DNA from 3 places in the Gordonia sp. NPDC057258 genome. Region 1 is predicted to be linked to each of the others. Evidence: predicted binding sites of a transcription regulator. Region 1 holds the regulator's gene; each other region holds the start of a gene.

Region 1 (6,573 bases):
CCGACATCGACGACGCAGAGCTCGCCGCGGTTCGCTCACCACAATCCTTCTCGGCGCTGCTCGAACGGATCCGGCCACGGGTCGCCGCGGCCGCACCGGACTACTTCTCGCTGGCCGTCGCAGCCCTCGAACGGATGTCCCCGCTGCGGGCGGCGATCGACCGGCACGCCGGTTCGCTGGCTGCCGACGACGTCGCCGAACAGGTCGCCCACCTCGTGTTCGACGGATTCGTGGCGGCTACCGCGCGACGCCACCTGGAGAATCTGCCGCGCTATCTCGACGGCGCGCAAGCACGTCTGGAGGCACTACCCGCGTCCGCAGCACGCGACCAGGCCGGGGTGGCCGCCGTCGATCGCGTCGTCGAACGGTGGGCCCAACGCCTCGAACAGGTACCCGAGCACCGGCGGGCGGTGGTCGACGACGAAGCGCAGTGGCTCGTCGAGGAGTTGCGCGTGGGGCTGTTCGCCCAGCGTCTCGGCACCGCGTTCCCGGTGTCGGAGAAACGGGTCCTACGAGCTCTGGACCGACTCGGCTGACACGGGTTCGGCGAGCGCGCTCCCGGATCCCGATGCCGCCTTCAGGTCGTCGATCTCGCGCTGGAAGTCCTCCACCGAGTCGAACGACCGGTACACCGAGGCGAAGCGCAGATACGCCACCTCGTCGAGATCGCGGAGCGGGCCCAGGATGGCGAGTCCGACCTCGTTGCTGGGGATCTCGGCCGATCCACTGGCGCGCACCGTGTCCTCGACCTGCTGGGCGAGCTGCGCGAGCGCGTCCTCGGCGACGTGGCGGCCCTGACAGGCTCGCCGCACGCCACGCATGACCTTCTCCCGGCTGAACGGCTCGGTCACGCCGTTGCGTTTGACCACCGCGAGCACGGCGCTCTCCACGGTCGAGAACCGGCGACCGCACTCCACACAGGAGCGACGGCGGCGGATGGCCTGCCCTTCATCTGCGACACGCGAGTCGATGACCTTGGTGTCGTCGTTCTTGCAGAAGGGGCAGCGCATCGTGTCCTCACGCAGGTCGCGGGACGCTGGAACGCACCCGAAGCGTGCGCCCCGCCGCTTGTCGGCCGGCCCCTGTGACATCGAGGATACCGCCCGGCCTCAGCGGTACCGGGGGGTGAGCAGGGGCTGGCCCACCTGCAGCGCGCTCGACCCCAGATCGTTCATCGCGACGATCTCGTCGATCACGACCTCGCGCGGCATCTCGGGTGCCACCCGGCCGGCGATCGAGCTGAGCGAGTCCCCCGAGCGCACATGGACGACCTCGGAACTCACGGCGGACGGTGTCAGCGAGTCCGAGTAATTCTGGCCGACGACACCGAACACCCACACGACGAACGCCAGCCCGACACCGGCGAGGAGCGCGACCGCGGTGCGGCGGCGGCGACGGAACACCGCCGCGTCGGGCCCGACCGGGCCACGTCCCCGGACCCCGACCGGAGAGCCACAGTGGGTACCGCCCACCCGCGGGGTCACCGGCGATGCCCCCCGCGGCCGGGTGCCGGCCGGCCGGTTGTCGACCGGTCGGCCGCCGTCGGACAGCGGGGCGCGGGTCCGGACGCGATCGGCGCGGTCGGTGCGCGGCCGGACGGCGTCGGGACGGTCGGTGCGGACGGGAGCGACGAGAGTGGCGGTGCGCATGGTGCCCTCCGGTGTTCGGGTGTCTGGGATCGTGCGGGTGTGGTGTTCGGTGTTCGAACATCGATCAGATGTTCGATGCACTGATGTTCGAATTTGTAGCACGACGTCCCGACAAAGTCTCGCGACACATCGAACAAATGTTTGAGGTGCCGGTCGCACTCCGCTAGGCTCGGACCCGGCGCAAGCCATCTACCAGCACGTTCCGAAGACGAGAGGAACCGAACATGAGTGACACCGGCGATAGGCGCGGCCGAGCGCGGGGCGCCGACGACGAGGCCCCGTTCGACGCCGCCGCCGCCGAGGCCTCACTCACCCCGCGACAGGCCGGGGTCCTGGAGGTGATCCGCCGCTCGGTGCGCGAGCGCGGTTATCCGCCGAGCATCCGGGAGATCGGCGACGAGGTCGGCCTGGCCTCGACGTCATCGGTGGCCCATCAGTTGCGGACGCTGGAACGCAAGGGGCTGCTCAAGCGCGACGCGAACCGTCCCCGTGCGGTCAACATCGCCCCGAGTGACACCCCGTCGCCGGACACCCCGACGGCCGGCCAGCTTCCCGAGCCGACCTTCGTGCCGGTTCTCGGCCGTATCGCGGCCGGCGGTCCGATCCTGGCCGAGGAGGCCGTCGAGGACGTCTTCCCACTGCCCCGTGAGCTCGTCGGCGAGGGATCGCTCTTCCTGTTGCGCGTCGTCGGCGAGTCGATGATCGACGCCGCGATCTGCGACGGCGACTGGGTCGTGGTCCGGCAGCAGAACGTCGCCGACAACGGCGACATCGTCGCGGCCATGATCGACGGCGAGGCCACCGTGAAGACCTTCAAGCGTCAGGGCCCGAACGTCTGGCTCATGCCGCACAACGAACTGTTCGATCCGATCCCGGGCAACGATGCCGTCATCCTCGGCAAGGTCGTCACCGTGATGCGGCGAGTCTGACCTCTCCACCGACCGAACCGTCGAGCACCGCCGCGGCCGCCTCGCGCGCCGCGGCGGGATCCGAGGTGGACAGGGCAGCCTCGGCGGCGGCCCGGCAGTCCGGTGCGGACACCTCGCCGAGCCGGGCCCCCACGGCCGCCGCAGCAGCCGGCGCGCTGGACAGCGAGGTGACCCCGAGACCGACGAGCACGCAGGCGAGGTTCGGATCGGCGGCGGCCTCGCCGCACACCCCGACCGGCTTTCCCTGACGTGCACCCGCTGCCGCGACACCCGCGATGAGGCTCAACACGGCCGGTTGCCACGGGTCGGTCAGTCCGGCGAGATCGGCCGACATCCGGTCGGCCGCCATCGTGTACTGGGTCAGATCGTTGGTGCCGATGGACACGAAGTCCACCTCGGCGAGGACGGCTTCGGCCAGGATCGCCGCCGCGGGCACCTCGATCATCACCCCGGCGACCAGACCACGGCCGCGGACCTCGGCGGCGAAGGTGCGCGCCTCCGCCGGCGAGGCGATCATCGGCGCCATGACCCACGGCGCGACGGCCGACCCCGACGCGGCCTGCGCGATCGCGTCGAGCTGATGCGCGCGGATCTCGGGGTGCGCCAGCGCGATCCGATCGCCCCGCACGCCGAGCGCTGGGTTCGATTCGTCGGGATGGGTCACGAACCGGAGCGGTTTGTCGGACCCGGCGTCGAGGGTGCGGATGACCACCTTCTGCCCGTCGAACGCATCGAGCACCTCCCGGTAGATCGCGGCCTGCTCGTCCACCGACGGTTCGTCGGCACGCTCGAGGAACGCGAGTTCGGTGCGGAAGAGCCCGACGCCCTCGACGGGGTACCCGGCCGCGGCGCGTGCCGACGATCCGTCGGCGACGTTGGCGAGCACCGCCACGGCCACCCCGTCGGCGGTCTGCCCCGGACCGGTCCAGCCGGCGACGAGTGCGGCATGCCGCCGATCCTCGTCGACGCGAGCCCGGGCCGCCTCCGCATCGGGCTCCACCTCGATCCGCCCGGTGCTGCCGTCGACGAGAACGGTTGTGCCGGGCTCGATCTCGTCCAGGTCGGCCACCGCCACCACGCACGGGATCCCCAGCTGGCGCGCGATGATCGCGGTGTGGCTGGTCGGTCCGCCGAGGCGGGTGACGAGGGCGATGGTGCTCGTGGGGTCGAGGCCCGCGGTGTCGGCGGGCGCGAGGTCGTCGGCGAGCAGGACCGACGGCACCTCCGGAGTGGGCACACCAGGTTCGGGTAGGCCGAGCAGTTCGGCGAGGACCCGGTCGCGCACGTCGTTGAGATCGGTGACCCGCTCGGCCATCAGTCCGCCGAGCTTGGTGAACACCGCCGCGAACTGTTCGGTGGCCGCGACGGCAGCGGCCTCGGCGGGGGCGCCCTTGCCGATGAGCGCGGTCGCGGCACCGATCCAGCCGCGGTCCTCGGCCAGGCCCGCCGTCGCGGCGAGCACCTCGGCCGTCACCCCGGTGTTCTGCGACGCGCGCGTGCGCAGCCGCGCGGCGACGGCGCCGGCCGCGGTGGCGAAGCGCGTGACCTCGTCGGCGCGCCGTTCCTCGGCGATCTCCACACCGACGCCGAGCTTCTCCGGCGAGTGGTCGGGTCGCTCGCCCGGCCACAGCGCGGGACCGTGGGCCAACCCGCCGACCACCGGGGTTCCCGTCAGGATCTGCGCCATCGTCTTGCCTCTCACTCGACTACCGATGTGACCACCGTTACAAAAAGTGCTTGACTTGTCAACACAAACAGGCGTAAACACAATTACTACAACATCCAATCCCACACGCCTCAACAAGCGGGTTGGTCGAAACCGGAGATCGGAGCGGTGTGTACGCCGAGGAGAGACAACAGGCGATCGTCGACGAGGTGCGACTCGCGGGGCGGGCATCCGTGGCCGCGCTCGCCGAGAAATTCGACGTCACCAGCGAGACCGTCCGACGCGATCTCGCGGTACTGGAACGCGCCGGACATCTCCAGCGGGTCCACGGCGGCGCCGTGCGCGCCGAGATCATGCGCACCCTCGGCGAGCTCGGGATCGACGAACGGGAGTCGAGCCAGATCGAGCAGAAGACCGCGATCGGCCGGGCGGCCATCCGGTTCCTGCCGCCCGACGGCGGCTCGGTGCTCTTCGACGCCGGCACCACCACCTACCGCGCGGCCGAGGCGACCGCTCCCGATCGGAGGCTCACCCTGTTCACCAACAGCCTGCCCATCGCCGGCCTGCTCGCGGGAACCCATCCCGACGGTCTCCATGCCCTCGGCGGACGCGTACGCGGTCTCACCCAGGCGACCGTGGGCGTCGACACCGTGGACGCGCTTCGCCGACTGCGCGTGACCACCGCCTTCATCGGGACGAACGGCCTGAGCGAGGCCCACGGGTTGTCGACACCCGACCCCGACGAGGCCGCGGTCAAGGCGGCGATGGTCGCAGCCGCGCAACGGGTCGTGGTCCTTGCCGACAGCTCGAAGATGGACCGCGAGGACCTCACCTCCTTCGCCGGACTCGACGACGTCGACGTCCTCATCACCGACTCCGGGATCGACCCGGCCTATTCGGCGGCCCTGTCCGCGCGTGGCGTCGAGGTCGTGATCGCATGATCGTCACCGTCACCGCCAACCCGAGTCTCGACCGCACCCTCGAACTCGGCGCACCGCTCGCCCGCGGCGAGGTGCAGCGCGCCGGCGTGGTCCGCACCGAGCCGGGCGGCAAGGGCGTCAACGTGGCCCGGGTCGTCGCGGCCGCGGGCCTGGCCACCCGCGCACTGCTCCCGGCGCGGCCGGGCGACCCGCTGCGGGCCGCACTCGACGACCTCGCACTCCCCTACGACGCCGTGCCGGTCGACGGCGAGGTCCGGTCCAACATCACCATCGCCGAATCCGACGGGACGACCACCAAGATCAACGCACCGGGCGTCACCTTGACGGGCCCGGACCGCGAGGCGCTCGTCGGGCTGATCCGTGAGCACGCCGGCTCCGCGCAGTGGGTCACCCTCTGCGGGTCGCTGCCTCCCGGCGTCCCCGACGACTGGTACCGCTCGATCGCCGACGACCTCGTCCTCGCCGGCTGCCGGGTCGCGGTGGACACCTCGGGCGCTCCCCTCCGTGCCAGCGTCACCGGTCGCGTCGACCTGATCAAGCCCAACGAGGACGAGCTCGCCGAACTGACCGGCGCCGACCCCGGACAGCTCCGAGAAGCACTCGCGCGCAACGATCTCGGACCGGTCATCGACGCCGCTGCGACCATCGCCGAACAGATCGGGGGCAACGTCCTCGCCACCCTCGGCGCCGTCGGGGCCGTGTTGGTCACCGCATCCGGCGTGTGGTCGGCGACCCCGCCGCCGATCGTCCCGCGCAGCACCGTCGGCGCCGGCGACTCGTCACTGGCCGGCTACCTCATCGCGCAGAGCACCGGGGCCGCGCCCGCCGACTGCCTCCGGTCGGCCGTGGCGTACGGCGCGGCGGCCGCATCGCTCGCCGGCACCCAGGCCCCCACGCCCGACCACCTCGACCTCCCCGGCGTGCGGGTGACCGAACTGTCGGGAGCCGCGCGCATGACCTGACGGCACCGTCCCGGCGAGTCTCCACATCCATCCAACACCGCACCCATCCAGCACCGACTCCATCCACCATCGACCCACCCAGCACCGACCCCACTCTTTCCACCGAAGGACATCCCATGACCGAGCAGATCATCACCGCGCAGACGGTGAGTCTCGACGTCGACGCCGGCGGCGATCCCGCCGCCGTCATCACCACGCTCGCCGACGCCCTCGCCGCGGCCGGCCGGACCACCGATCCCGCCGACCTCGCGCGGGCCGCACTGGACCGAGAAGCCAAGTCCGCCACCGGACTTCCCGGCGGCATCGCCATCCCGCACGCCCGTACCGCGTCGGTGACCGCGGCCAGTCTCGCCATGGCGCGGCTGTCCCGCAAGGTCGACTTCGGCGCACCGGACGGGCCGGCCGACCTGGTCTTCCTCATCGCCG
Region 2 (6,573 bases), on a different contig from region 1:
GGCGCCGACTTCGAGCGGGTGGTCGCCGATCAGCTCGAGTTCTTGCGCGGGACCGTCCCCGTGTGACGTCAGAACCCGAACCGCGCCTGCATCCCGCGCAGCGTTTCCGCCGATGCCAGCAGACCCGCCCGCTCGGAGTCCGACAGCGGGACATCGAGCCGGGTCTGGGCACCACCGCGGTCGACGACGGTCGGCAGCGAGAGGCACACGCCGTCGAGCCCCTCGATGCCGTCCGCCCTCGTCGACACCGGCAGCACCCGGTGTTCGTTGTTCAGGATCGCCTCGACGATGCGCGTCGAGGCCAGACCGATCGCGTAGTTCGTCGCCCCCTTGCCCTCGATGATGGTGTACGCGGCATGTACGACCTCGTGGTGAATACGTTCGCGCGCAACGGCGTCCATCGCCGGACGGCCGGGCAGCGGCGTCCACGAGGTGAGCGGCACGCCCCCGATCGACGCCGAACTCCACAGCGGGATCTCACTGTCGCCGTGTTCGCCGACGATGTAGGAGTGCACGCTCTGCACCGCGACCCCGCAGTGCTGCGCGATCAGGAATCGCAGCCGGGACGAGTCCAGCACCGTGCCCGAGCCGAAGACCTGGTGCGGTGACAGCCCGCTGATCTCCTGGGCGGCGTAGGTGACGATGTCGACGGGATTGGTGACCATCACATAGATCGCGTTCGGGGCCACCGCCAAGACCCCGGGGAGGATGGCGCGTGTCAGACCGATTGTCGCCTCGGCCAATTCGAGGCGCGACTGCCCGGGCTTCTGCTTCGCGCCGGCGGTGAACACGACGACGTCGGCGTCCGCACACACCGACACGTCGTCGGATCCGATGATGTCCGCGCGGGGCACGAACTCGAGGCCATGCGACATGTCGAGCACCTCGGCGGTCACCTTGGCAGCGTTGATGTCGAGGAGGGCGATGGTCCGTGCGACACCTCGGATGAGGGACGAGTAGGCGATCGCGGTGCCCACCGCACCCGCCCCGATGATGGCCAGCTTCGTGTCTCGTACGTCCATCGCTTCACCGTTTCCGCGTCGGGTTCATCGATCGTCGGCCCCCAGCGTAGGTGCTCGCGTGTCGGCTGTCCGGGCACCGATGTCGCGCATCGTTGCGCCCAGAACCACGAACTGCGACATCTGACTCAGGTGTAGCGAATCGTTGTTGGTATGTTCAGCCCCGAGAACGGTCACACCCGCACACGTGGGTGTCAGGGAACCCGGTGTGAATCCGGGACTGGCGCGCAACGGTATGGGGGACGGATTCGGCGCGGACACCGGGGCGACCCGGGAAGGCGCCGGCGCCACGATCCCGAGTCCGATTACCGGCCGTTCTCGCTCGAGTCCATCGTGTATCTCGCGCACAGATACCCAGACCGATAGGCAGTACCACCCGTGTCCCGTCGTACCGACGGCACGACCGAGAGCGCGACCGCCCCGTCGGTCCGGCGACTCCCGGCGACGCCGCTAGCCGCAGTACTGTTCGTCCTCACCCTTCTCAGCATCGCCCTGGCCACCGCTTTCGGCGCGGAGACCATCCCCGTCGGCGACGTGTGGCACACCGTCGTCGGCCGAATGACCGGGGCCGAGCTCGACTCCGCGCACGCCGTCATCATCTGGGATCTCCGGTTGCCCCGGTCCGTGCTGGCCGCGCTGGTCGGAGCCGGGCTGGCGCTGGCCGGCGCACTCATGCAGGCCCTGGTCCGCAACCCGCTGGCCGAGCCGTATCTGCTGGGTGTGTCCGCCGGCGCGGCGGTCGGGGCCACCGCGGTGATGACCCTCGGCGTGCTCGCGGGACTGGGAGTCTGGGCGCTGTCCGGCGGGGCGCTACTCGGCGCGCTGGCCGCCACCGTCACGGTGTACCTGGTGGCCCGCGCCCAGGGCGGGCTGACCGCGCTGCGACTCATCCTGTCCGGGGTGGTGTTGTCCTCGGCGTTCATGGCGTTGTCGTCGCTGCTGGTGTTCACCGCCGCCGACCCGCACGCCGCCGACAACGTGATGTTCTGGATGCTCGGCAGCGTCGCGGGCGCCACCTGGGCGAAAGTGCAGATCGCCGGGGCGGTCGTGCTGGTCACCGTCGTGGCCATGCTCGCCATCCACTCCTGGCTCGATGCCTACGCGGCCGGCACCGACACCGCGACGTCGCTGGGCGTGCCGGTACGCGCGATGCGCAACGCGCTGTTCGGTGTCCAGGGTCTCCTGGTCGGCGTGCTCGTCGCGGTGGCGGGCGGCATCGGCTTCGTCGGTCTGATCGTCCCGCACGCGGCGCGGCTCCTGGTCGGCGCCACCCACCGCGCGATGTTGCCGGTGGCGGTCTGCGGCGGTGCGCTCTTCCTGGTGTGGGTCGACGTGATCTCGCGGGTGGCGGCCGCACCGCGCGAGATGCCGCTGGGCATCGTGACCGGACTGATCGGGGCACCGATCTTCCTGTTCCTCATGGGACGACGCCAGTACGTGTTCGGGGGAGGCTCGTGACCGACCCCGCCCGCGCATCGTCGATGTCGTTGCGCGCGAACGCGCTTGCGTGCCGTCGAGGTGGCCGCGTCGTACTGCGGGATGTCGATCTCGCGGTCCCCGCCGGCACCCGACTGGCCATCGTCGGGCCCAACGGTTCCGGCAAGACCACCCTGCTGCGCACGCTGTGCGGTCTCGAACGCCCGGCCGCCGGCACCGTCGAGGTGAACGGAGACGACCTCCACCGCATCCCCTCGCGACGCCGCGCCATGTCGATGGCGGTGGTCGGCCAGGAGGAACAGCCCTCCGCGGAGCTGACGGTCGCCGAGGCGGTCGGCCTCGGCCGGACCCCGTACCGGTCGGCCTGGTCCACCGGGAGTTCCGACGACAAGACGGTGGTCGATCGCGCGTTGATCCAGGTCGGGCTCGACGGCTGGGGCACCCGCTCGTGCACCCAGCTGTCCGGCGGCGAACGGCACCGCGTCGTCCTCGCCCGCGCGCTCGCTCAGCAGACCCCGATCCTGGTGCTCGACGAACCCACCAATCACCTGGACGCCGCCTGGCGACTACGACTGATGGAGATCCTCGACGAGCTCGACGCCACCGTGGTCGCGGCGATGCACGACCTCGACCTGGTGTTGCGTCACTTCGACTCCGTCGCAGTGGTTTCCGACGGTGGTGTCATCGTGCACGGACCACCCGTCGAGGTGCTGACGCCGGCTCTGCTGGCCGACGTCTTCGAGGTGTCCGGCACCGTCGTCGACCATCCATCGACGGGCCTGCCCCATCTGCTCCTGAACACTCCCACCACCACACCCGCCCCCAGCGCTCTGACGAAAGACATCCCGTGAGAGGACATCCTTTGACCATACGTACGTCCCGAGTCCACCCGACCGTCGCCATCGTGGCGGCGACACTGATCCTGGGAACTGCCACCGCCTGCGGTGCCGACAGCACCGCAGCGTCGGAAAGCACTGTCACCATATCGAATTGCGGAGCCGACGTCGCCTTCCCGCAACCCCTCGACCGGTTGTTCGTCAACGACGGCGGCATGATTGCGATCGCACTCGCCGCCGGTGCCCGTGACAACATGGTGGCGGTCAGCGCGCTCGCCCGGGACAAGGACATCCTGCGGCTGGAGTACGGACCCCAGGTCGACACCCTGAACGAGGTCGCGACCGAACGTCCCACCCTCGAGAACATCGTCGCGGCGAAACCCCAAGTGCTGTATGCCGGATACAACTACGGCATGAGCGAATCGCGCGGGATCACACCCGAGATCCTCGCCGGACACGGCATCGACGTGTACCAGTTGTCCGAGGCGTGCCGGCAGACCGAGGGCGAGGCGCAGCGCGGCACCATGGACCCGTGGGTCGCGCTCGACACCGATCTGCGCAACATCGGCACCCTCACCGGCAATCCCGAGCAGGGCGCCGCCGCGGCCGACGAGGTGGCCGACCGCCTCGAGAAGCTGCGCGCCGCACGACAACCCACCGCGAAACCGACGGTCTTCGTCTTCGACAGCGTATCGGACACCATCTTCTCCTCCGGGTCCTTCGGCGGCCCGCAGGGCATCATCGACGCCGCGGGCGCGCGCAACGCGACCGAGGACATCGAGGACACCTGGACCGCCGTGAGCTGGGAACGCCTCACCACCGCGGACCCCGACGTCATCGTGTTCGTCGACTATCCCGGCCAGTCGGTCGACGAGAAGATCGCCGCCCTGCGTTCCAATCCGGCGAGCCGGAACCTGAAGGCCGTGCGCGAGAACCGCTTCGTGAACCTGCCGTACGCGATGTGGGTGTCGAGCCCACTCAACATCGACGCCGCCGAGATCATGCGCGGCGTTCTCGAGAACCACGGCCTCGCACCGGAATCCGGTATCACCCCGTCCCTGGATGTCGCGCAATTGGACCTCGGGGGCAACAACTGGCTGGAGTGAGTCGCGGGACGCCCCGTTGAACACGTGGGGCCGCGGCGATCGTCATGCCGCCGCCCCACGGAGAAGTCGGTGGACCCCTACCACGAGGCACCGACAAGTTACCGGCTCCGAATAGCGTTGCACAACATCAGTTTTGGCTTGCAATGCGCTCGCACCGGTGTACACTCGAACGTACATTCGCGGCAACGGTTCTCGGGGGGTGACCATGTCTGACGAACAAGCGTCGCGGCGACCGCGTGCCCTCGAGTTGGTGGCCGACCTGCACCGCATCCTCGGTGAGTTGCAGACCGTGGACCTGTCGCCGTGTACCGATGCCGAACTCGCTGAAGTGGCCGCGGAGACCGAGCGCGCCATCGCGCGTCTGACCGTCGCCGGTGACCGGCAGATCGATCAGGCCGTCGCTCGCGACCTGCCCCGCAAGGCCGGCTGCCGCACCCTCATGCAGTACATGACGCACCGGCTGCGGGTGTCGAACCCGATGCGCCGCCGTAAGCAGATGGACGCCACCGCCCACCGGACCAGCCTCGGTGGCGAGGTCCTCCCACCCGAGTACCCCTGCCTTGCGGAAGCTTTCGCACAGGGCGCGGTCGGCACCGCGCACGTGCAGGCCACCCTCGATGTCCTCGACCGCATCCCGGTCGCCGTCGACCACGACATCAAGGTCGCCGCCGAGCGACAGATGGCCGAGATCGCCGAAGCCCACACCCCCGCCGAGATCACCCAGCTCGGTGCGCGGCTGCTGGCCCACCTCGACCCCGACGGCACACTGGCCGACGATTCGGAACGCAAGAGGCGCCGCGGCCTGTGGATCGGTCGGCAACGCGCTGACGGGACCGCAAAGATCTCGGGCACGCTGACTCCCGAACTCGCCGCCCGGTTGTCGATGATGTTCGCCGTGTGGGGCAAACCTGGACTGAACAACTCCGACGACCCGCAGTCGCCACGCGGGCCGGCCGGCACCGCCGACCCCGACGCCCTGACCGCCGCAGCCGACCGCGACGGTCGCACTCTCGCCCAAACGAATCACGACGCCCTCGACGCCGCCCTGGCCGCAGGCTTCGCCGACGGAACACTGGGAACCTCGCACCGAGGCCTGCCCGTGCAACTGATCGTCAAAGCCGACCTCGGGGACCTGATCCGAGAAGCCGGACTCGCCACCACCGCCACCGGCACCCTGCTGCCCATCCGGGACTTGATCGCGATGGCCGGTGACGTCCAACCATGGTTGGCGATCTTCAAAGACGCCACCACCGTCCCCCTGCACTTCGGACGGGGCAAACGACTGGCCACCCGCGAACAACGTCTCGTCTCCTTCGCCCGCCCCGACGGGGAAGTGTGCTCGGCACCCGGGTGTGATCAGCCCGCCACCCACATCGAGCTTCATCACGCCGAACGAGACTGGGCCAAGGGCGGACTCACCGACATCGATGACCTCGCCCCCGCCTGCCCCCGTCACAACCGGATGGTCGGCGACCAACCCGGCCAATACACGACCCGCATCGAACGGTCCGGACACGACGAAGGCCGCTGCCTGTGGCGGTTGAACGTCGAACCCGGCGCCCCGCCCAACCCCGAACGCCTCAACCGCCGACCCGACATACCCCGGCGGTTCGCCCAACACCTGAACACCGTGCGCAACGAGATCCACGGGCCACCACCCCGAGGGTTTCGCAGGCTCGATCGCCGGACCCTTCGTGACGCGCCCTCCGCAAGCTCCGGGCGCTCCTCAGGGAGCAGGGCTGACGCGCCCTCCGCAAGCTCCGGGCGCTCCTCAGGGAGCAGGGGGCCCGGCGATCAGTCACGCCCCGATGCCGTCGGCTACGGCGTCCGCGGGCGGCGCCTCGAACTCGCCTACCGAGAACTGGTCCATCCGCGAACACCGCCGGAGCACCTCACCACCCCACCGCTGACCCCGGTCGAAGCAGAACTCGCACGCATACTCACCGACCACGCGTGATTGCACACAACACGAGGGGCCCGGCATCGGAATGCCGGGCCCCTCGTGGGTGTCAGTGCGCCTGATCAGATCAGGCCTGCGGTGCCTCCGCGAAGTTGCGGGTGACCGCCGGGTCGACCGGGATGCCCGGGCCCGTCGTCGTGGAGACGGTGACCTTCTTGATGTAGCGGCCCTTGGCGGCCGACGGCTTGGCGCGCATGATCTCGTCGTAGGCAGCG
Region 3 (6,573 bases), on a different contig from region 1:
CCGACGCCGACGGACCCGCGAGCGCGGATCAGATCGTCGCCGACCCCACGACCAGCATCTACATCGCCTCGGCCGAAGGCGAGACCGGTAAGTCCATCGTCGCGCTGGGGTTGCTGGCCCTGCTGTCGGCGACCGGCGGGCGGGTCGGAGTGTTCCGTCCGATCTCGCGGACGGCCGCGGAGGATCGTGATCCGATCCTCGATCTCCTCCTCGACTACGAATCCGCCGACCTCCCGTACGAGGACTGTCTCGGTGTCACCTACGAGGAGGTGCACAACGATCCCGAAGGTGCGGTCGCCGAGATCGTCGCGCGCTTCCACGCCATCCAGTCCCGCTGCGACCGCGTGGTCATCGTCGGTTCGGATTACACCGACGTCGGCACCCCGTCGGAGCTGAGCTACAACGCCCGGATCGCCGCGAATCTGTCGGCGCCGATGGTGTTGGCGATCAAGGCGATCGACCGGTCGCCGGAAGAGATGCACGGTCTGGCCGAGGGGTTGATCGCCGAGGTGACCGCTGCCCATGCCACCCCCGTCGCCCTGGTTGCCAACCGGTGCGACCCCGACCGCCTCGACGAGATCCGGGACCAGTTGCGCAGCACCGGGATTCCGGCGCTGTGCCTACCCGAGGAGCCGGTGCTCTTCGCCCCCACGATGGGGGAGCTCAAGGAGGCGCTCGGCGCGACGATGTACAGCGGTGACGAGGAATTGCTCGACCGCGAGGCGCTCCGGGTGATGGTCGGTGGCATGACCGTCGAGCACATCCTGGAGCGGCTCACCGACGGCACCGTGGTCATCACGCCCGCCGACCGGTCGGATGTTCTCCTGGCACTCGTGAACGCCAACACCGCACAGGGTTTCCCGCGTCTCGCCGGCATCATCCTCAACGGCGGACTCAAACCGCACCCGATGATCGAGGCGCTGGTGAGCGGGTTGAAGCCGACCCTGCCGATCATCAGCTGCCCGCAGGGCACCTACGACACCGCGCGTACCGCCGCTCACACGCGCGGCAAGGTGGGGGTGGGCTCGGTACACAAGATCGAGGCCGCACTGGCGATGATGGAGACCCATGTCGACCCCGAGAAGGTCATGCGCAACCTCAACGTGTCGACGCCGACCGTGGTGACGCCGCAGATGTTCGAGTACCGCCTGATCTCCCGTGCGCGCGCCGACCGAAAGCACATCGTGTTACCGGAGGGCGACGATGACCGGATCCTGCGGGCCGCCAACAGGCTTGCGCGGCGCAGCGTTGCCGACCTCACTCTGCTCGGTGATCCCGAAGCGGTGCGCGAGCGTTCCATCGAACTCGGACTCGACCTCTCCGACGTCACGGTCATCGACCCGGCCGAGTCGGAGTATCTCGACGAGTTCGCCCGGATCTACACCGAGCTGCGCAAGCACAAGGGTATGGATCTGGAACGGGCCCAGGAGAAGATGCGTGACGTGTCGTATTTCGGCACGATGATGGTGCACACCGGGCGCGCCGACGGGATGGTGTCGGGGGCGTCGCACACCACGGCCCACACGATCCGGCCGGCCTTCGAGATCATCAAGACCAAACCGGGTGTGTCCACCGTGTCGAGCGTGTTCTTCATGTGCCTGGCCGACAAGGTGCTCGCGTACGGCGACTGCGCCATCGTCCCGGATCCGTCCGACGAACAGCTCGCCGACATTGCCATCTCCTCGGCGCAGACGTCCGCGGCCTTCGGTATCGATCCCCGGGTCGCGATGCTGTCGTACTCGACCGGGACGTCCGGATCGGGCGCCGACGTCGAGAAGGTCAAGACCGCAACCGAACTCGTGCGCGAGCGGCAACCCGATCTGCTGGTCGAGGGGCCGATCCAGTACGACGCCGCGGTGGAACCCTCGGTGGCGAAGACCAAGATGCCCGACTCGCCGGTGGCCGGCCGTGCGACCGTGCTGATCTTTCCCGACCTCAACACGGGCAACAACACGTACAAGGCGGTGCAGCGGAGCGCGGGGGCGGTCGCGATCGGCCCGGTGCTGCAGGGCTTGAACAAGCCGATCAACGACCTGAGCCGCGGCGCCCTCGTCTCGGACATCGTGAACACGGTCGCCATCACCGCGATCCAGGCCCAGCAGGAGGGCGTGGACCCACTCGCCGAGAACGCCGCCTCCGCCGAGGCCGAGGGTCCCCGATGAGCGGGGCGTCGGGTGCGGTGCTGGTGCTCAACGCCGGCTCGTCGTCGCTGAAATACCAACTGGTGCAACCGGCGGACGGCACGGTGATCGCGGAGGGCATCGCGGAGCGGATCGGCGACTCCGGTTCGTCGATGACACACGAACAGAACGGCGAGACCGTCACCGAGACACTGGAACTCGACGATCACCTCGCCGCGGTCCGACGCGCGGAACGCTTCTTCGCCGACAACGGAACCGATCTGGCCGACGCGGGACTGAGCGCGGTCGGACATCGGGTGGTGCACGGTGGCCGGTCGTTCTACGAGCCGACGGTGGTGACCCCCGAGGTGATCTCGGAGATCGAGCGGATCTCCCCGCTGGCGCCGCTGCACAATCCGGCCAACCTGGTCGGCATCCTGGCGGCCCGGGAGTTGCTCCCCGACGTCCCCTCGGTGGCCGTGTTCGACACCGCGTTCTTCCACGGTCTCCCCGACGCGTCGGCGACATACGCGATCGACCGTGCGGTCGCGGACGAACATGCGATCCGCCGCTACGGTTTTCACGGCACCAGCCACGAGTATGTCTCCGGTCGGGTGGCCGAGTTCCTCGACCGCGACCCGGCGTCGCTGAACCAGATCGTGCTGCACCTGGGCAACGGCGCGTCGGCGTCGGCCATCGCGGGCGGGCAGCCGATCGACACGTCGATGGGTATGACCCCGCTCGAGGGACTGGTGATGGGAACCCGCAGCGGTGACCTCGACCCCGGGCTGGTCCTGCATCTGAACCGGGTGGCGAACCTGTCCGTCGACGAGATCGACACGCTGCTCAACAAGCGTTCGGGACTTCGAGGTCTGTGCGGCGAGAACGACTTCCGCGCCATCACCGAGCTGATGGACAACGGTGACGACGCCGCCCGACGCGCCTTCGACGTCTACATCCACCGCCTGCGCCGTTATATCGGTGCCTACGCCTTCGCCCTCGGACGTGTCGATGCCATCACCTTCACGGCCGGTGTGGGGGAGAACTCCGCGGTCGTCCGCGCCCGTGCGCTGGCGGGGTTGGAAGGGTTCGGGATCATCGTCGATGACGAGCGAAACGCTCAGCGTGGCAAGGAGGCTCGACGCATCTCGGCCGACGACAGCGCGGTGGACGTGCTCGTCGTTCCGACCAATGAGGAGTTGGCCATCGCACGGCAGTCGGCGGCGGTGGTCGGGTTTGAGGTCCGTGCGTCCCGCTGAAGGTTGTGCTGACGGCGCGGGCCGCTGAGCGAGCTCACGAAGGACGCACCGGTTTGGAGTGGGTGGTGGCTGTTGTGCCGGCCGGTAGGTGGGGCCCAGCCTGTTGGCGCGTTGGCATCGTCCCGACCGCGTACTCGGAGGTCGACATTCCGGCTCCGAAGAAGGGTCGGCACCGCGGATTGTTAGGCAGGATGGCTGCGTTGGGAGGCAACCGGATAAGTGACAAGACGCAGCATAGTTCGAGTTGCGGTTGCCCTTATCACGCGCCACCGACAAGATGAGCTCTGCGGATGGTCAACGAAAACCATTGCACGCCAGCGGCATAGCCGTTACACTCGATCATGTATTCGTGCAAACGTCTCCGGGGGGTGACAGTGTCTGACGAACTAATAACGCCGCGACCGCGCGCCGTCGAGTTGGTGGCCGATCTGCACGCGACCCTCGACAAACTGCAGACCGTCGACTTGTCCCCGTGCACCGACGAAGAACTGATGGAGGTCGCCGCCGCTACCGAACGGGCCATCGCTCGAACCACTTACGCCGGCGACCGGCAAGTCGCCGAAATCGAGGCTCGTGATCTGCCCCGCAAGACCGGCTGCCGAACACTTATGCAGTTCATGACCCATCGACTGCGGATCTCCAACCCGATGCGTCGACGCAAGCAGCTGAACGCCACCGCCGCGCTGACTTGCCTCAACGGCGACCGTCTCGAACCTGAACACCCGACGCTGGCAGAAGCTTTCGCCAAAGGTTCCGTGGGGACCGGGCACGTCCAGGCCGCCATCGATGTCCTCGACCAGATCCCGCACGCTGTCGAACACGACGTGAAAGTCGCCGCCGAGCGGCAGATGGCCGAGATCGCCGAAGCCCACACGCCCGCCGAGATCACCCAGCTCGGCTCGCGACTGCTCGCCCACCTCGATCCCGACGGCACCCTGTCCGACGACACCGAGCAGAAACGACGCCGCGGCCTGTGGATCGGACGCCAACGGGCCGATGGCACCGCCAAGATCTCGGGCACCCTCACACCCGAACTCCACGCCCGCCTGACGATGATGTTCGCGGTCTGGGGCAAACCCGGACTCAACAACCCCGACGACCCCGCCTCACCGTCCGGACCGGCCGGCACCGCCGACCCCGACGCCCTGGCCTCGGCAGCCGACCGCGACGGTCGCACCCTCGCCCAGACCAATCACGACGCGCTCGACGCCGCACTGGCCGCCGGATTCGCCGACGGCGCACTCGGGACGTCGCATCGCGGCCTGCCCGTCCAATTGATCATCAAAGCCGACCTCTCCGACCTGCTCCGCGAAGCCGGGCTCGCCACCACCGCGACCGGCACCCTGCTACCCATCCCCGACCTGATTGCGATGGCCGGCGACATCCAGCCGTGGTTGGCGATCTTCAAAGACGCCACCACCGTTCCGCTGTACTTCGGGCGGGGCAAACGGCTCGCCACCCGCGAACAACGCCTCGTTTCGTTTGCTCGCCCTGACGGTGAAGTGTGCTCGGCTCCCGGCTGCGATCAGCCCGCCACCCACGTCGACATGCATCACGCCCAGAAGGATTGGGCCAAGGGCGGTCTCACCGACATCGACGACCTCGCCCCGGCCTGCCCGCGACACAACCGGATGGTCGGCGACAATCCCGGCCAGTACACCACGCACATCGAGCGCTCGGGACCTGATGAAGGCCGCTGCGTCTGGCGATTGAACGCTGAACCCGGCGCCCCACCCAATCCCGGTCGCCTGAACCGCCGACCCGACATACCGCGGCGGTTCACGACACACCTGAACACCGTGCGCGACGAGATCCACGGACCACCACCGCGGCCCGGCGGTCAGACGCGCCCGACCCTTCGTGACGCGCCCTCCGCAAGCTCCGGGCGCTCCTCAGGGAACCGGGCTGACGCGCCTTCCGCAAGCTCCGCAGGGAGCAGGGGGCCCGGCGATCAAGCGCGCCGCTCATGGCTGAAAACCAGCCACGTCATCGACGTCCGACCGCCACTGCGCGTGCGTCGCACCCGTCCATCACCGGTCGAGGCCCACCTCGCGGAGCTCCTCGGCGACGACCCGCTCGTGCGCAACGCAACAGGGACGTTCTTCGGACAGCCCTAGAACAACGTATTCGGCCGGACGTAGTTGGCGAGGTCGACGAGCATGAACCGGTGGTCCCGGTTGGTGCGGGTCAGGCGGGCCAGTTGGCGCAGCGAACGTTCGGTGCCGGTGCGAATGCCGTACTCGGTGAACGGGAAACCGAGCAGCGTCGAGGGTTCGTTGTCCTGTTTGGCGTCGTCGGGATTGTCGTGGATCCAGCCCAGCGCGGTGCCCAGCACGATGAGCAGCATCCGGGCCTTGCGCGGTTCGGTGTCCGGGATCTGCTCGAGACGCCGTGCGGCCTCGACGATCTGCTCGCGGGTCACCTGCGAGGTGGGTCGGCCGTGCACGAGCGCGATGATCGCCGTCGCGCGCGCGGTGTTGAAGTGGCGGCTCGTGGCCGGGACCTCGTCGAGCGGTTGGATCGCGGCGTCGATGTCACCGGCCGCCACGGCGAGCCGGGCCAGACCGAACGCGGCGGTCACGATGCTGTGATCGGTCAGCCACAGATCGTGATAGTGATGTTGCGCAACGTCATACAGTTTGGCGATCTTCTCGGCAGACTTCGCCGGGCCCTTCTCGTCGGCCAGCCAACGGCCGATGAGTTCGGCCGTACCGGCGACGGCGAGCTTGGGCGCGACCTCGCCCGGCATCGCACCGAGGACCTCGTCGAAGCGTTCATAGGCCAGTTCGGGTTCGTCGTTCATCAACGCGCAGATGCCCATGTACCACTCGACCCGCCACGAATCACCGTGGTGGGCACGGACTTCCTGCAGAAGGGCGAGTGCGGTGTCGACGTCGTCGAGCTGCAGATGCGCGCGGGCCTCGGCGAGATCGATCTCCCGCGACGGGTGGGCGTTCTTGACCGGCCGGCCGCCGAAGAGCGAGGCGAAACCCTCTGCCCGGGCGGTGTTGATGGAATCCAGGGTCTGTCGCGGGTCCGACAGCGCCGCCGAGGTGAGCAGACTCGCCGCCGGGTCGAGTGGGTTGACCAGCGGAACGGGCAGGGCGTTGGCGATATCCACCGGATCGTAGAACGCCGCCTGATCGGGGTCGAAGAAGCCGTCGACCGGCGCGAGCATCAGGTCGGTGCCGAAC

The links. The regulator LexA, encoded in region 1, represses DNA repair genes until DNA is damaged. The targets are predictions, from matches to a motif close to CGAACANNTGTTCG.
Region 2: the regulator LexA is predicted to act here: its motif matches at 4,565-4,578, upstream of ACFUEJ_RS03165 (HNH endonuclease signature motif containing protein).
Region 3: the regulator LexA is predicted to act here: its motif matches at 3,716-3,729, upstream of ACFUEJ_RS23095 (DUF222 domain-containing protein).

What each region holds. Positions count from the first base shown of each region.
Region 1 is NZ_JBHUXZ010000007.1:119,360-125,932, forward strand. It holds gene hrpA (ATP-dependent RNA helicase HrpA) at 1-536, shown strand, start outside; gene nrdR (transcriptional regulator NrdR) at 510-1,010, opposite strand; gene ACFUEJ_RS07745 (LysM peptidoglycan-binding domain-containing protein) at 1,110-1,649, opposite strand; gene lexA (transcriptional repressor LexA) at 1,874-2,578, shown strand; gene ACFUEJ_RS07755 (phosphoenolpyruvate--protein phosphotransferase) at 2,556-4,265, opposite strand; gene ACFUEJ_RS07760 (DeoR/GlpR family DNA-binding transcription regulator) at 4,415-5,185, shown strand; gene ACFUEJ_RS07765 (1-phosphofructokinase family hexose kinase) at 5,182-6,147, shown strand; gene ACFUEJ_RS07770 (fructose-specific PTS transporter subunit EIIC) at 6,264-6,573, shown strand, end outside.
Region 2 is NZ_JBHUXZ010000002.1:231,127-237,699, reverse strand. It holds gene ACFUEJ_RS03190 (alpha/beta fold hydrolase) at 1-66, shown strand, start outside; gene ACFUEJ_RS03185 (L-lactate dehydrogenase) at 69-1,022, opposite strand; cobalamin riboswitch at 1,173-1,351, shown strand; gene ACFUEJ_RS03180 (FecCD family ABC transporter permease) at 1,398-2,477, shown strand; gene ACFUEJ_RS03175 (ABC transporter ATP-binding protein) at 2,501-3,307, shown strand; gene ACFUEJ_RS03170 (ABC transporter substrate-binding protein) at 3,361-4,398, shown strand; gene ACFUEJ_RS03165 (HNH endonuclease signature motif containing protein) at 4,604-6,355, shown strand; gene rplA (50S ribosomal protein L1) at 6,426-6,573, opposite strand, start outside.
Region 3 is NZ_JBHUXZ010000053.1:16,642-23,214, reverse strand. It holds gene pta (phosphate acetyltransferase) at 1-2,162, shown strand, start outside; gene ACFUEJ_RS23100 (acetate kinase) at 2,159-3,379, shown strand; gene ACFUEJ_RS23095 (DUF222 domain-containing protein) at 3,754-5,496, shown strand; gene ACFUEJ_RS23090 (tetratricopeptide repeat protein) at 5,493-6,573, opposite strand, start outside.